DNA from 3 places in the Herbaspirillum hiltneri N3 genome. Region 2 is predicted to be linked to each of the others. Evidence: predicted binding sites of a transcription regulator. Region 2 holds the regulator's gene; each other region holds the start of a gene.
What was found. The regulator LexA, encoded in region 2, represses DNA repair genes until DNA is damaged. The targets are predictions, from matches to a motif close to ACTGTATNNNNATACAGT.
Positions count from the first base shown of each region.

Region 1: the regulator LexA is predicted to act here: its motif matches at 2,544-2,561, upstream of imuA (translesion DNA synthesis-associated protein ImuA).
Region 3: the regulator LexA is predicted to act here: its motif matches at 2,560-2,577, upstream of F506_RS13395 (ATP-dependent helicase).

Region 1 covers NZ_CP011409.1:3,613,129-3,617,522, forward strand. The annotation lists gene F506_RS16485 (error-prone DNA polymerase) at 1-397, opposite strand, end outside; gene F506_RS16490 (Y-family DNA polymerase) at 410-1,888, opposite strand; gene imuA (translesion DNA synthesis-associated protein ImuA) at 1,818-2,531, opposite strand; gene F506_RS16500 (pyridoxamine 5'-phosphate oxidase family protein) at 2,642-3,229, opposite strand; gene F506_RS16505 (MFS transporter) at 3,521-4,394, shown strand, end outside.
Region 2 covers NZ_CP011409.1:2,286,500-2,290,893, forward strand. The annotation lists gene F506_RS10395 (tetratricopeptide repeat protein) at 1-1,408, opposite strand, end outside; gene lexA (transcriptional repressor LexA) at 1,594-2,244, opposite strand; gene rpsF (30S ribosomal protein S6) at 2,498-2,866, shown strand; gene priB (primosomal replication protein N) at 2,901-3,194, shown strand; gene rpsR (30S ribosomal protein S18) at 3,229-3,513, shown strand; gene rplI (50S ribosomal protein L9) at 3,540-3,992, shown strand; gene F506_RS10425 (replicative DNA helicase) at 4,166-4,394, shown strand, end outside.
Region 3 covers NZ_CP011409.1:2,958,480-2,962,873, reverse strand. The annotation lists gene F506_RS13400 (NUDIX hydrolase) at 48-449, opposite strand; gene F506_RS13395 (ATP-dependent helicase) at 446-2,521, opposite strand; gene F506_RS13390 (hypothetical protein) at 2,883-3,167, shown strand; gene F506_RS13385 (GGDEF domain-containing protein) at 3,490-4,394, shown strand, end outside.

The DNA of each region.
Region 1 (4,394 bases), 1.3 Mb from region 2:
GGGCATGCGACTCCTGCGGCGAAGAGAAATCCTCTATGCCGATGCGGTAGCTACCCTTGTCGGCGCGCGTGCGGCCCAGTGTGATCAGTTCGGACAGGTTGCCGTAGCCTTCGCGGTTCTGCGCCAATGCAATGAGCGTAAGCGGCGGCTGTCCTGCTTCCCATTCGATCCGAAAACAGGAGCCGATGATCAGCTTCATGCCGGCGTTTTTGGCTTCCATATGCGCGCGCACCACGCCGGCCAGCGAACACTCGTCGGTCACCGCCAGCGCGGTGTAGCCGAGCTGCACCGCGCGCGCAGCGAGCTCTTCGGCGTGCGAGGCGCCTTCGAGGAAGCTGAAGTTGGACAGACAGAACAGTTCGGCGTAATCAGGAATTTTCGTCGGCGTCTCAAGCATGGCGCGCCTCCCTCAGCCGAACACGCCGTGCAGATACCAATGCGGTTCGACGCCGTCGACGTCGCCGATACGCTCGCGGTAGATCCAGTAATGGCAATGGTCGGCGCCTGCAGCGATGTAATAGTCGCGCGTGACCAGCAGGCCGTTCCACCAGCCGGCTTCGATGCGTTCGGGCGGCGATACCGGGCGCAGGCGCGAACCGTAATACGGCCGGTGCTGGCGCATGACCAGGGCTACCGGTTTTTCCAGCAGCCAGCCCGGACGCGGCGGCAGCGGGCGCGCCTCGAGCGGCGCAGCAGGTTCCATCACGGACACCCAGCGGTTGGCCTGCTCCGGCCGGTAGTCGGCCAGCGGCGACGGCTGCAGCACGTGTTCGGCGCCCAGCCGCGCCACCAGCAATTCGAGCAGGCGCTTGTAATCCTCCGGCGCACCGCCCGGCTCGGGAAACAGGCTCTCGCTGGCCGGCGCCATCGCTTCGGTGCGCGCAGCCTCGAGCACCACGGCGATGATGGGCGCACTGATCTCGAGTTGCGCCAGCCGCTCCTTGAGCAGGCGGACCAGGTGTGCATCCTGCCAGGCCGGTTCGGCCAGCGCGAGTTCGATCACGGTCGGCGCGACGGCCTGGCGGCCGCGTTCGTGTTCCAGCTGCACGCATACCTGCGTGACCGCCAGCTGGCGCGCTGTGAGCCAGCCGCACAGCTGCGCCAGCAAGGCTTGCACGGTGTGCTGCGCGGCGTCGGCATGTTCGATGCGCTCGGTGAGTTCGATGCGCTGGCGGAAGCTCGGCGGCGTCTCTATCCAGGCATGCAGTTCCGGTGCTTCGCCGTAGGCGCAATCGAGCGCATCCAGCATGCGGGTGTCGCCGCGCCGCTGCAAACCTGCGCGCGGCAGACGGCGCAAGTCGGCCAGGTTGCGGCAGCCGACGCCCTTCAGCCAATCAAGATACGGCAGCGTCGCCGGCAAAGCATCGACCGGCAAGCGATCAAGGCGGTGCTGCAGCCGCGGCGTACTCAAGGTGCGCGGATGACGATGGCCGGACAAATGGCGATGACGCGCCAGCAAGGCGGCGCCGGCTGCCGTCGGCGCGCAGCTGATGGCGGCGGTCAGGCCGAGCCGGCGCACGGTGCCGTGCACGCGCCGGCATAACGCGCGGATGCCGCCGAACAGGCGCAGGCTCGCGCCGATGTCGAGCACGATGGTGGCGTCGTCGCTGAAGGCGGCCTGCGGCGTGTATTGCAGCAGCGCGGTGGCGGCGCCGGACAGCGTCTGCGCTTCGCGCTCGATGGCGCGCTCGTGCATGTGGGCGCGCGGCAGCAAGGCCAGCACGCCGCCGCGGCGCATGCCGTAGTGCACGCCGGCGTCGCAGGCCGACTGCGACGCCGCCATGACGCGGGTGTGCTCCAGCACGACCGCGGCGGTCTCATCCGACCAGTTCGGATAAAACACTTCCAGCGGCAACAGGGGCAGGTGTACGGCGATCCACAGACGCATGATGCAAAAGATTCAGAGATGGCAGTGATACAAACAAGGGAGTGTCGCGCTGCGGACCGCGCCGCTTGACGAAACCGATATCGACGCCGCCCGCAGCGGCCATCAGCGACAGCCGCAACGGCGCCGGCGAGGCATCCTGGGCGCAGCTGAGCGGACGCAGCATGACGAACAAGGTATTGCCGCCCTGCGCCGCCAGATGCAGCCGGCGCACGCTCTCCTTGCGCAGATGGCGCTGCCAGAACAGCAGCACCGCGCAACTGTCAGACTTCAGGATCTGTTCGGCGGCCCAGGCGGCGTCGGCGCTGGTGGCGGCGCGCACCGACAGCAGGCGCTCGACGTCGACGCCGAGCTGGCGCCAGCCGATGGCTTGTGGCGCGTGCGGCGTCTGCACCAGCGCAATGCGGCGCGGCGCCAGCGCTTTCAAGGCGGGACCGAGCAAGCGCAATTCGCCCGCGCCCGGTTGCTGCAACAGCAAGTCGATCAGCGCCCCGACCGGCCAGCCGCGCCCCGGCAACTCCGCCGACAAGCCGGCAAAGCCGGTATCGATGCAGCGCGCGCCGCCCTGCGCCAACTGCGACGCGAGCCAGAGGGAGTTGTGGATGCTTTGGGGACTATCAATAATGTTAATGAAGGGCGAAGGCATAAGGCATTGAATACTGTGTTTATATACAGTATATTGCCAGCTCCGCTTAGTCAACCCGAGATGCGCGATTCCTCAAAAATCGGCGTTACCGAAAAGAAATGATGAGACCATCAAGGAGCAATCCAGGCGCCATGCCAGCCGTCGTCGCGGCGAAATACCGCGCGCCGGTGGCCATCGGGCGAGATGTCGAGGTACTCGAGCCGGTCCAGCACGACACGGACCACGCAAAAATTCGCATAGCCGTCGCCATCACCATCATCATCGCCCCGTGCGTCGACATGGCCCGCTTCGGGCGTGCCGAGCGGCGTCCCCGGCGCAAACGGCGTGCGGTACAGAATCAGTGTATGCTGCCGCGCGGCGTTCCAGACGGCGCGCCGTTCGGCCTCATCGGCACAGATCTGCGCACGGCCTTCGAGCCGGATCTGCAGCAAGTTGCCGAGGTCGAGTCCGGTCAGGGCAATGCGCGGATCGGCGCGCAACTGAGCGACCTTGGCCGAGCGCACGTCGGTGTGGAAAGAGATTGCGCCGCCCGTCTGGTCCGCATCGCGCAGCACCACGGTACGCACCTGCGGCATGCCGGCGGCCTCGCCGATGCCATTGGTCGCGGCTTGCCACATTGTCAACGGCGAACGTTGCGGACCGGCGCCGGTGGCGAGCGCTTTCCAAATCGCGGCGTGGATGTCGTTCAGTGCAGTCATGTGCGGTTCTTGCCTTCCATCAGGGAGCTACGCATTGTAATCGTGTCATGCTTGTTGCGGCATGCATACGTGGCGTCTCATGGCGCTGCGAAATATTTCTCGTCTCGGCTACAATATTTTCCCTCATGATCCGTCTTCATCCTGCCCATCGCTACCCGACCCGGGTTCCGGCCCCACGCTCCCACCGTGGCTGCCGTCGATTTGCCGATTGAACCCCGCTCACGCGCCGGTCGACCGGCACATGCAATATGGCGGCGCATACACGCCCGCCCCATCAAGAAAGAAAAGAACATGACTCCTGCAACCCCTGCAACTCCTGCTGCTCCTTTACAGTTTTCCCCTTACCAAAAATTCGTCGTCGGCGTGCTGGCCTTCCTGCAATTCGCCGTGATCCTCGACTTCATGCTGATGTCGCCGCTGGGCGCGCTGATCATGCCGGACATGCAGATCACGCCGCAGCAATTCGGCCTCGTGGTGTCCGCCTATGCCTTCAGCGCCGGCGCCTCCGGACTGCTCACTGCCGGCTTCGCCGACCGCTTCGACCGCAAGAAACTGCTGCTGTTTTTCTATACCGGCTTCATCATCGGCACGCTGTGGTGCGGCCTGGCGCAGACCTTTGAAAGCCTGCTGATCGCGCGCATCGTCACCGGCCTGTTCGGCGGCGTGATCGGTTCCATCGTGCTGGCGATCTCGACCGACCTGTTCCCGCTGCAAATGCGCGGCCGCGTGATGGGCATGATCCAGACCGCGTTCGCGGCGAGCCAGGTGCTCGGCATTCCGATCGGCCTGTATCTGTCGAGCCGCTGGAACTGGCACATCCCCTTCATCGCCATGGCCGGCATGGGCCTGGTCGGCGGCCTCATCGTGTTCTGGAAATTGCAGCCGGTGGCCGAGCATCTCAAGCTCAAGCAGGAACACACCGCGTGGATGCATCTGTTCCACACCGTGACCGAGCCGCGCTACCTGATCGCCTTTGCCACGACGGCCTTGCTGATGACCGGCGGCTTCATGCTGATGCCGTTCAGCAGCGCCTACCTGGTGGCCAACCTCGGTATCGACATCGCGCATCTGCCCACCGTGTACCTGATCACCGGCCTGTGCACCATCGTGTTCGGCCCGCTGATCGGCCGCGCCGCCGACCGCGTCGGCAAGTTTCGCGTATTCC
Region 2 (4,394 bases):
AGGAGGGAATGTCCTCCACGCTATCTGTGCCCAGCGCATGCGGCAAGCTCATCAGTACGTAGGCGCAATCGCACTTGGGCAACGGATCTGTCTCGCGCACCAGGGTCACTTGGTCGGATACGCTACGGAACAGGCGAGCAAGCGGATCCTTGACGTGTAGCGCCACGCGGGCGCCTTGCGCCAGCAGCAAGTGGACGTAGCGCACGAACTGAATGCTGTCGCCGAAGCCTTGTTCGTGCATCAGCAGGATATATTTGCCCTTCAACGAAGATTTGCCGTCCCATTTCGGGATCATTCCGAAAAGCTTGTGAATCAGCTTGTAAACATAGCTGCGTTCCTTGACTTCAAGGCGGCTTTCGTGATTTGCCCAGCCTTCCTTCAGATCGCCCGCCAGTAATTGCCCTAATGCAAGGTTGTGCTGGGCGGTCAGATAGTTGGGCTTGAGCGCCAGCGCATCGTGGAAAAACTGCAGCGAAGACACCGTTTCGCCATAGTCATACATGGTTGCTCCAATGTTATTCAGCGTCAACGGATGCTTGGGGTCCACTTCGAGTGCCTTGCGGAACAGCGCCATCGCGTCTTCATAGCGGTCCTGGGTGGAAAACAGGCTGGAGGCAAGCTTCGCGTAGCTGTTCGGGTCCTTGGGCGCCAATTCGATGACCCGCTGGTAGTGCTCGTGGGCCTTGTCGTAGTCTTTTTGCTTGATATACGTGTCGGCAATCTTGTTCTGGGCGTAAATGTCGGTCGGATCCAGCAACAGCGAGGTCTTGTGGCATTCAAGGGCATCCTTGAGCATGCCCATTTCCTGGAAGGCGATGCCCAGGTTGGTGTGCGCCGGCGCAAAGTTGATCTGCAGCTGCAGCGCTTTGAGCAAAACCTCGATCGCTTCCTTGTATTGCTTGGCATCGATCAGGGCTTTGCCCAGATGGGACAGCGGGCCTGGTGCGTCCGGGTTGCGTTTGACGGCATCCTCGAAGTAGGCAATCGAGGCGTCCGGATCGTTTTTTTCATGCAGCGCGTTGGCCAGGCCGATGCGCGCGTCCTTGTTGTCTGTGTTGAGCTTGATGGCTTCGTCGTACAGCGCGATCGAATCATCGATGCGATCCTGCTTGAGAACGGAGGTGGCCAAATTGGCGACGTATTCCGAATTGGTCGGATCTGCAGCTACTGCTTTACGCAGGGCAGCCTCTGCGGCGACATAGTCGTTCTCATGCATGGCGATCAGACCCCAGGCATGATTGGCATAGACCAGATTGGGCGCGCGCTTGAGTACCTGAGCGCACAATACTTTCGCTTCGGCGACCTTGTGGTCGTCCAGCAAGCCCAGGCATTCTCTTACGGCGAGGAGATCTTTGACATTGGGTTGAGCATTCTTGTGGGCGGGCTTGTTGCTGCTACGCGTTGACATTGTGATTCCTTACCGGATTGAATAGTTATGCTGTTGCACGAGCGGGCTGCGAATGCGAATTGAGCTGCCCGGTCGCAATAAGCTATACGTATCATATGATGCAATTCCGGTTTCGATCCGGCAAACAGACGTAAAAAAAGCCCGCGATTTAGCGGGCTTTAGTTTGTGTGGGGCTCGAGGCGGGATCAGTTCCAGCTGCGCAGCAAGCCCACGGCCAAGCCTTCCAGAGCGAAGTTTTCTTCCTCGGAAGAGACCTTGATCACCTTGAAGTCGGGATTTTCCGGCAGCAGTTCAATCAGGGAGCCGGTCTTGCGATAGCGCTTGACGGTGACGTCGTCGCCTATTCGCGCCACGACGATCTGCCCGTTGCGCGCCTGATCGGCCTTTTTCACCGCCAGCAAGTCGCCGTCCAGTATGCCCGCATCGCGCATCGACATGCCGCGCACTTTCAGCAAATAGTCCGGTTTGGCCGAGAACAGCGCCGGATCGACGTTGTAATTGCTTTCGATATGTTCTTGCGCCAGGATCGGCGAACCGGCGGCGACGCGGCCTACCAGCGGCAGCGACAGCTGCATGAGCGCCGGGTGCGGCAGGGCCATCTGGCGGCCCGGATTGCCGGCCGATCCATCGCGCAGGCGGATGCCGCGCGAGGTGCCTGGTGAAATCTCAATGGCGCCTTTGCGCGCCAGTGCCTGCAAATGTTCTTCGGCGGCGTTGGCGGAGCGGAAGCCGAGCTCGTTGGCGATCTCTGCCCGCGTCGGCGGGAAGCCGGTATTTTCGATGGCATCTTTGATCAGATTCAGAATCTGTTCCTGGCGAGCGGTCAGTTTGAGCATGTCGGCTTTCGGGGGAAGTTATGCTGGTTGCATAAACAGTCTGTATTTTTATACAGTTATAAAGCAGTGTCAATCTGCAATATTGAAATCATGTCATCGGCCGTTTTCTGATTTGTGGGCCCGGGCCCACGGCAAATGCCTGAAAGCATTGAGGTTTTTGACATTCTGTTATATGATTGCGGGCTTTCCTCTTCCCACACTCGTCTTGACGCCGAGGTGGGCGATTTGTTAATCAGTCCATAAAGGAGTCTACATGCGTCATTATGAAATCGTATTTATCGTCCATCCGGACCAAAGCGAGCAAGTTCCAGCGATGATCGAGCGTTACAAGGGCATCGTTACTGCACGCGGCGGCAAGATTCACCGTGTCGAAGATTGGGGCCGTCGTCAATTGGCGTACCAAATCCAAAAACTGGCAAAAGCACACTACGTTTGCCTGAATATCGAAGTTGACGGCGAAACTCTGGCCGAAATCGAAACCGGCTTCAAGTTCAACGATGCAGTGTTGCGTCATCTGACAGTCAAGTTGAAGAAGGCCGAAACCGGTCCTTCGCCAATCCTGAAGGCTGTCCAGAAAGAAGACGCCGCAAAGAGCAATCGCGCAGAAGCACCAGCGGCCTGATTGCTGATATCGCGATAGAAAAGCACCAGGGAGCGTGAATCACTTTCAGTTTGTTGCCAGTATCGCCGAGCGTGACGTCATACGTTACACCCCGGCCGGCATCCCGGTAGTGACTGCGAAGTTGCAGCACCAGTCGGAACAGACGGAAGCAGGCATCAAGAGGTTGGTCGAGTTTGAAATCACTGCATTCGCTGCAGGTGAAATTTCAGGCCGGCTCAATCAGGCCGGTCTCGGCGAGATGCTCAAGTTCAGTGGCTTCATGGCGCGCAGGAATCGCAACAGCAAAAGCCTCGTGTTTCACATCGTTGATTTTGAATCTGTAGTTTAGAACCACTCAATTTTTAGATATCAGGAGCCGCAAAATGGCATTCGGTAAAAAGTTCGATAAAAGCAAGTTGAAGCAAAAACGCCAACAGCAAAACCCGCTGTTCAAGCGCAAAAAATTCTGCCGTTTCACAGCAGCAGGTGTTGAGCAAGTCGATTACAAAGACGTCGACACCCTGAAGGATTTCGTGCAAGAAAACGGCAAGATCATGCCAGCACGTCTGACCGGCACCAAGGCACACTATCAGCGTCAAGTTGACACTGCGATCAAGCGCGCACGCTACCTCGCGTTGCTGCCATACACAGATCTGCACAACGCGTAATTGACGACGAGATATAGGAGAAAAACATGCAAGTCATTCTGTTGGAAAAAGTCGTTAATCTCGGTGGTCTGGGCGAAGTCGTCCGCGTCAAGGACGGTTACGCACGTAACTTCCTGATCCCGCAACGCATGGCGCGCCGCGCCACAGCAACCGCCATCGCCGAATTCGAAGCGAAGCGCGCCGAGCTGGAAAAGGCCGCCGCTGAAAAGCTGGCAGCAGCACAAGCCCAAGGCGAAAAGCTCACCGGCCTGACAGTCAAGATCACCCAGAAGTCCGGCGTTGACGGTCGTCTGTTCGGTTCCGTGACCAACTTTGACATCGCTGATGCGCTGACAAAGCAAGGTTTCCCGGTCGAAAAGGCGCAAGTTCGTCTGCCACAAGGTCCTCTGAAGATCGTTGGCGAGCACGCTGTTTCGGTTGCTCTGCACACCGACGTCGTGGTTGACGTGACTGTTGCTGTTGCGGGCGACCACGCGTAATTCATCACGCCAAGTCGTTCCATCTGTTTTGATAAAGAAGCCGGGTTCGCCTGGCTTTTTTATTTTTACCGGCCTGTGGCGACATGCCGCGGCCGGTGCAAGTCCGACTGCAGGTTGTAAAACCGCCGGCTAATTCGTCCCCGCACCTGAAGCGACTACTCTTAGCAGGTATAATGCGCGCCATGAACGCATCTCCCGATCCGCAACTAGAATCCCTGCGCGTCCCGCCGCACTCCATCGAAGCCGAACAATCCGTCCTTGGCGGTTTGCTGCTCGACAACGCCGCGTGGGATCGTATCGCCGACTTCGTCAGCGCGGAAGATTTCTATCGCTACGATCATCGCATCATTTTCCAGCACATCGTCAAGCTGATCAACGAAACCAAGCCGGCCGACGTGATCA
Region 3 (4,394 bases), 670 kb from region 2:
GTCCGTCAGGTTTGCCATGCCGGAAAGCCCGCCTTGCGCGGGCTTTTTTATTGGCGATGCATCGCCGCCTGGATGGACCGCCGATAGCCATCCGGCAGATTGACCGGCAAGGCATGCGGAGGAAACGCGCCCACGCGCTTGTGTTCGTGGCTCACGACCGGAGCGTAGGGACCGGTCAGCGTGCAGCGATAGGTGGCGATAAAGACGTGTTTGCCCGGGATCACTTCGAACAGGTAAGTATCGACCGGCGCACCGACGTCGACCTGCAGGTCCAGCTCTTCGCGGATTTCGCGCGCCAGGCATTCGGTGGAGGATTCTCCCAATTCAATCCGGCCGCCGGGCAACTCCCATTCGTTGCGTTCGTTGAGCAGGAGCACGACGTCGCCGTGCGGCGTCAGCAAGACACCCTTGACGGACACCGGATAAGCGGCGGAATGCGCGTCGCTCATTTCCACATCCCGCGCATGCGCGCCGCCACGTCGACGCGCATCTGCCGCGCATCGGGGCGTCCGCTCGGGCCGACTGCGACCACCGGCCATGCGCTACTGGCGAAATGCGGCAGCACGCCGGGCGGAATGAAGCGCGTGCGCGATGCGTAGACATGCCGGTCGCCTTGCGCGTGCTGGCCGCCGGTGAAGAATTTCTGCGGCACCATCAGATGCAGGTCGTCCTTGGCGCGCGTCATGGCGACGTAGAGCAAGCGGCGTTCCTCTTCGATTTCATCAGTGCTGCCGGTAGCCAGATCGGCCGGGATGCAGCCGTCGACAACGTTGAGCACATAGACCGATTTCCATTCCTGGCCTTTGGAAGAATGGATGGTCGACAGGATCAGGTAATCCTCGTCCAGCAGCGGCACGCCCGACTGGTCGCTGGTGGCGTCCGGAGGATCGAGCGTAAGTTCGGTCAGGAAGCGCTCGCGCGAGGGATAGCCGGAGGCGATCTGCTCCAGTTGCAGCAGGTCGGCCTGGCGCGTGGTGGCGTCTTCATGCTTGCGTTCGAGGTGCGGTGCGTACCAGCTGCGCGCATGCGCGATCTCGCCGGGCCAGCCGGTCTTGCCTTGCGCCATGAACTGCAGCACCTCGACGAAGCCGCGCCAGTCGTCGCCGCTGCGTGGCGGCGCCGGCAATTCGGACAACGCGGCAATCGGATCGGCATGCGCCGCCATGGCGTCCAGCACCTTTTGCGCCGAACCCGGACCGACGCCGGGCAGCAACTGCATCAGACGGAATCCGGCCACGCGGTCACGCGGATTTTGCACGAAGCGCAGCATCGCCAGCATGTCCTTGACGTGCGCGCTGTCGAGGAATTTGAGACCGCCGAATTTGACGAAGGGAATGTTCCGGCGCACCAGTTCGATTTCAAGCGGACCGCTGTGGTCGGAGGCGCGGAACAGCACCGCCTGATCCTTCAGCGTGCTGCCGGCTTCGCGGTTCTCAAGTATGCGTTCGACGATGTAGCGCGCCTGGTCGGCTTCGTCGCGCACCGATACCAGCTGCGGCTTGTGGTCGGAGACGCGCTCGGTCCAGAGGTTCTTGGTGAAGCGTTCCAGCGCCTTGTCAATCACGCTGTTGGCCGCGGCCAGGATCGGCTGCGTCGAGCGGTAGTTGCGATCGAGCGTGACGATGTCGGCCGGCGGATCGAAGGCGCGCGGAAAGTCGAGGATGTTGCGCACCGTCGCGGCACGGAACGAGTAGATCGCCTGGGCGTCGTCGCCGACCACCGTGAGGCCCCGGCCGTCCGGTTTCAGCGCCAGCAGGATCGACGATTGCAGGCGGTTGGTGTCCTGGTATTCATCCACCAGCACGTGATCGAAGCGCGCGCCGATGTCGTCTGCCAGCACGCGTTCGCCGATGGTCTGCGCCCAGTACAGCAGCAGGTCGTCGTAGTCGAGCACGTTGTGCGCCTGCTTGGCTTCGACATAGGCGCCGAACAGCGTGCGCAGCTGCGCCTCCCATTCCGCACACCACGGAAAAACCTTGTGCAGGATGCTGTCCAGCGGCGCTTCGGAATTCACTACGCGCGAGTAGATCGCCAGGCAGGTCGCCTTGAGCGGGAAGCGTTTTTCGGTCCTGGACAAGCCCAGTTCATGCCGCACCAGATTCATGAGGTCGGCCGAATCTTCGCGGTCGTGGATGGAGAAATTGGGATCGAGTCCGATCTGATCCGCATATTCGCGCAGGATCTGCGCGCCGATGCCGTGGAAGGTGCCGGCCCAGGACAATGCATCGGCCATGATGCGGCCGTTGGCCCCGAGCGCTTCGCCGCAGATGCGCTGGACGCGGCGCGTCATTTCTGCGGCGGCGCGGCGTGAAAAAGTCATCAGCAAAATGCGGCGTGGATCGGCGCCATTTACGATCAAATGGGCGACCCGGTGCGCCAGCGTATTGGTCTTGCCCGAACCGGCGCCGGCAATCACCAGCAAGGGACGGGCAGGGGGCGCCGCCGGTTGGCCCGGCGTGATGCCGAATTCCACCGCCTGACGTTGTTCGGGGTTGAGTTTCTCCAGATAGTCGACGTTCATCCTGAGCCTTGAGGCGGCGGCAAAAAAGAAGTTATTTTACTGGTTTTTTATACAGTCTCCGGCGGCCGTTACAAAAAAGGGGACGTGAAGAGGGCGCAAAAAGGGCGCTTCCCGGGACACGATTCCGGTCCGGGAAAAATGATTTTCAAAGTGATGAAAGACCGACAATGGATTCTTCCGAACGGCTGCCTATACTGGTCTGGTTGCTCGCGACGCGAATCCGTGATTATGCTGCAATGCCAGAACTGGCGCGGCTTCCAAGCTACTCATGATATTGCAGGTTTGGTGCAGGAAGTGCTTGTGCAAGCCATAAACGTTTGGTTAGAATTTCCCTTCAACAACTTTCCTCTGAGGTGCTGCCATGGATAAGACTCTCGCTTTGCTCGATTGTTTGGTGCAGCTCAAGGAAGCGCAAAATTGCGCCGACGCGTTGCTCTCCGATATTGTTGCCGACGCCGTGCGCGCCAACAAGGGGCGCGGCGGCGTACCGAAGCCGGCCACCCTCAAGGCTTTCCGCAACGCCCTCAAATCCGCCAACACGCATTGCTACCAGGCCGAGCTGATCCTGGCGGAGTTCGACGCCCTGCAAACCATCATGCCGATTGGCCAGCAACAGCCGATACGCACGGTCACTTACAGCGTCTGATCAATCTTCCGCACAGGCCCTCTGCAACGCGGCGTGCGGTCGTGCACGCCCGTCTGCACTGCGGGCGCCAGGGGGTAGCTCCGTTCCTGTAACACACATCAAGCGCGCCGCCGCAGGAACATTCTTGCTGCCCGGCACTCTCACAGGCTGCTCGTTGTTTTTATGGCGGGGCTAGTCCATTCGGGTGACAGACCACGGCGTGGTTTGTGTCTACAATGGTTTGGCGGGCATGCCGCTTGCATTTCGCTTGCATTTGTTTCCTGCAGCGATGGCTACAAGGACGCACCGGTACTTTCCAACCCCAGGCATTTACGGAGGTAAATTGCGGCGCGGATTTTCATTCAAGGCAAAATGGCCCAGGATCCTGATTCAGGATGGCTGGGGCCTGTCCGCCTGCTTCGTGCTGCTGTCCTCTTTGGTGCTGGTGGTCATCTGGGGCATCACCATGACGCACGTCGCCAGCGAAAAGAAGCTGGCCGTGGAAAGCGCCTCCTCCGAAAGCCACAACATGGCTGCCATCATGGCCGCCAATCTCAATGACCGCCTCAGCCGTGCCGGGCAATATGCCGCCGTCGGCAGCAAAGTCCTCGACGGCGACGCGAGCGCGGCCGAGTATCTGGGCCTGCTGTTCAACGGCGACAGCGCCTATGTCCGCGCCGCCGTGTTCGACGCGCAGATGCGGCTGCGCTATTCCTCCGCCGGACTTCCCGAAGAAAGCGAATTCGCGCGGCTGCTGGAACGCGCCTACCCGCAAGCGGCTGCCGGTGCGGAAGCGCCTGAAGCCGGCACGATTTTGTTCGGCAAGACCGACAGCCATAACTGGCGCATGCCGATGCTGATCGCATTGCAGGCGCCGAAGAGCGGCGCGCGCGGCTATCTGGTTGCGATACTCGACTTGGGACGCTTCCTCCACGATTACCAGCAGATCGGCGATGGCTATCTCATCGCGGTCAATGGCGGCACGGGTGCGCCGTTGGTTGCACTCAACGACCGCAGGTTGCTGGTGGGCGACAACAGCGCCGCATTCACTTCCGCCTCCAGCGTCACGAACCTGCAAAAGCTGAGCGCCTATCCGCTCAGCGTGAGCGTGACCATCGATCCCGACGCCATCGTTTCGGACCTGACGCGATCACACTACGAATACGTGCGCTACGCCATCGTCATTTCCATCGCGGTGGTGACATTGACGCTGATCCTGATCGGCATTTCCTATCATCGCAAGAAGCT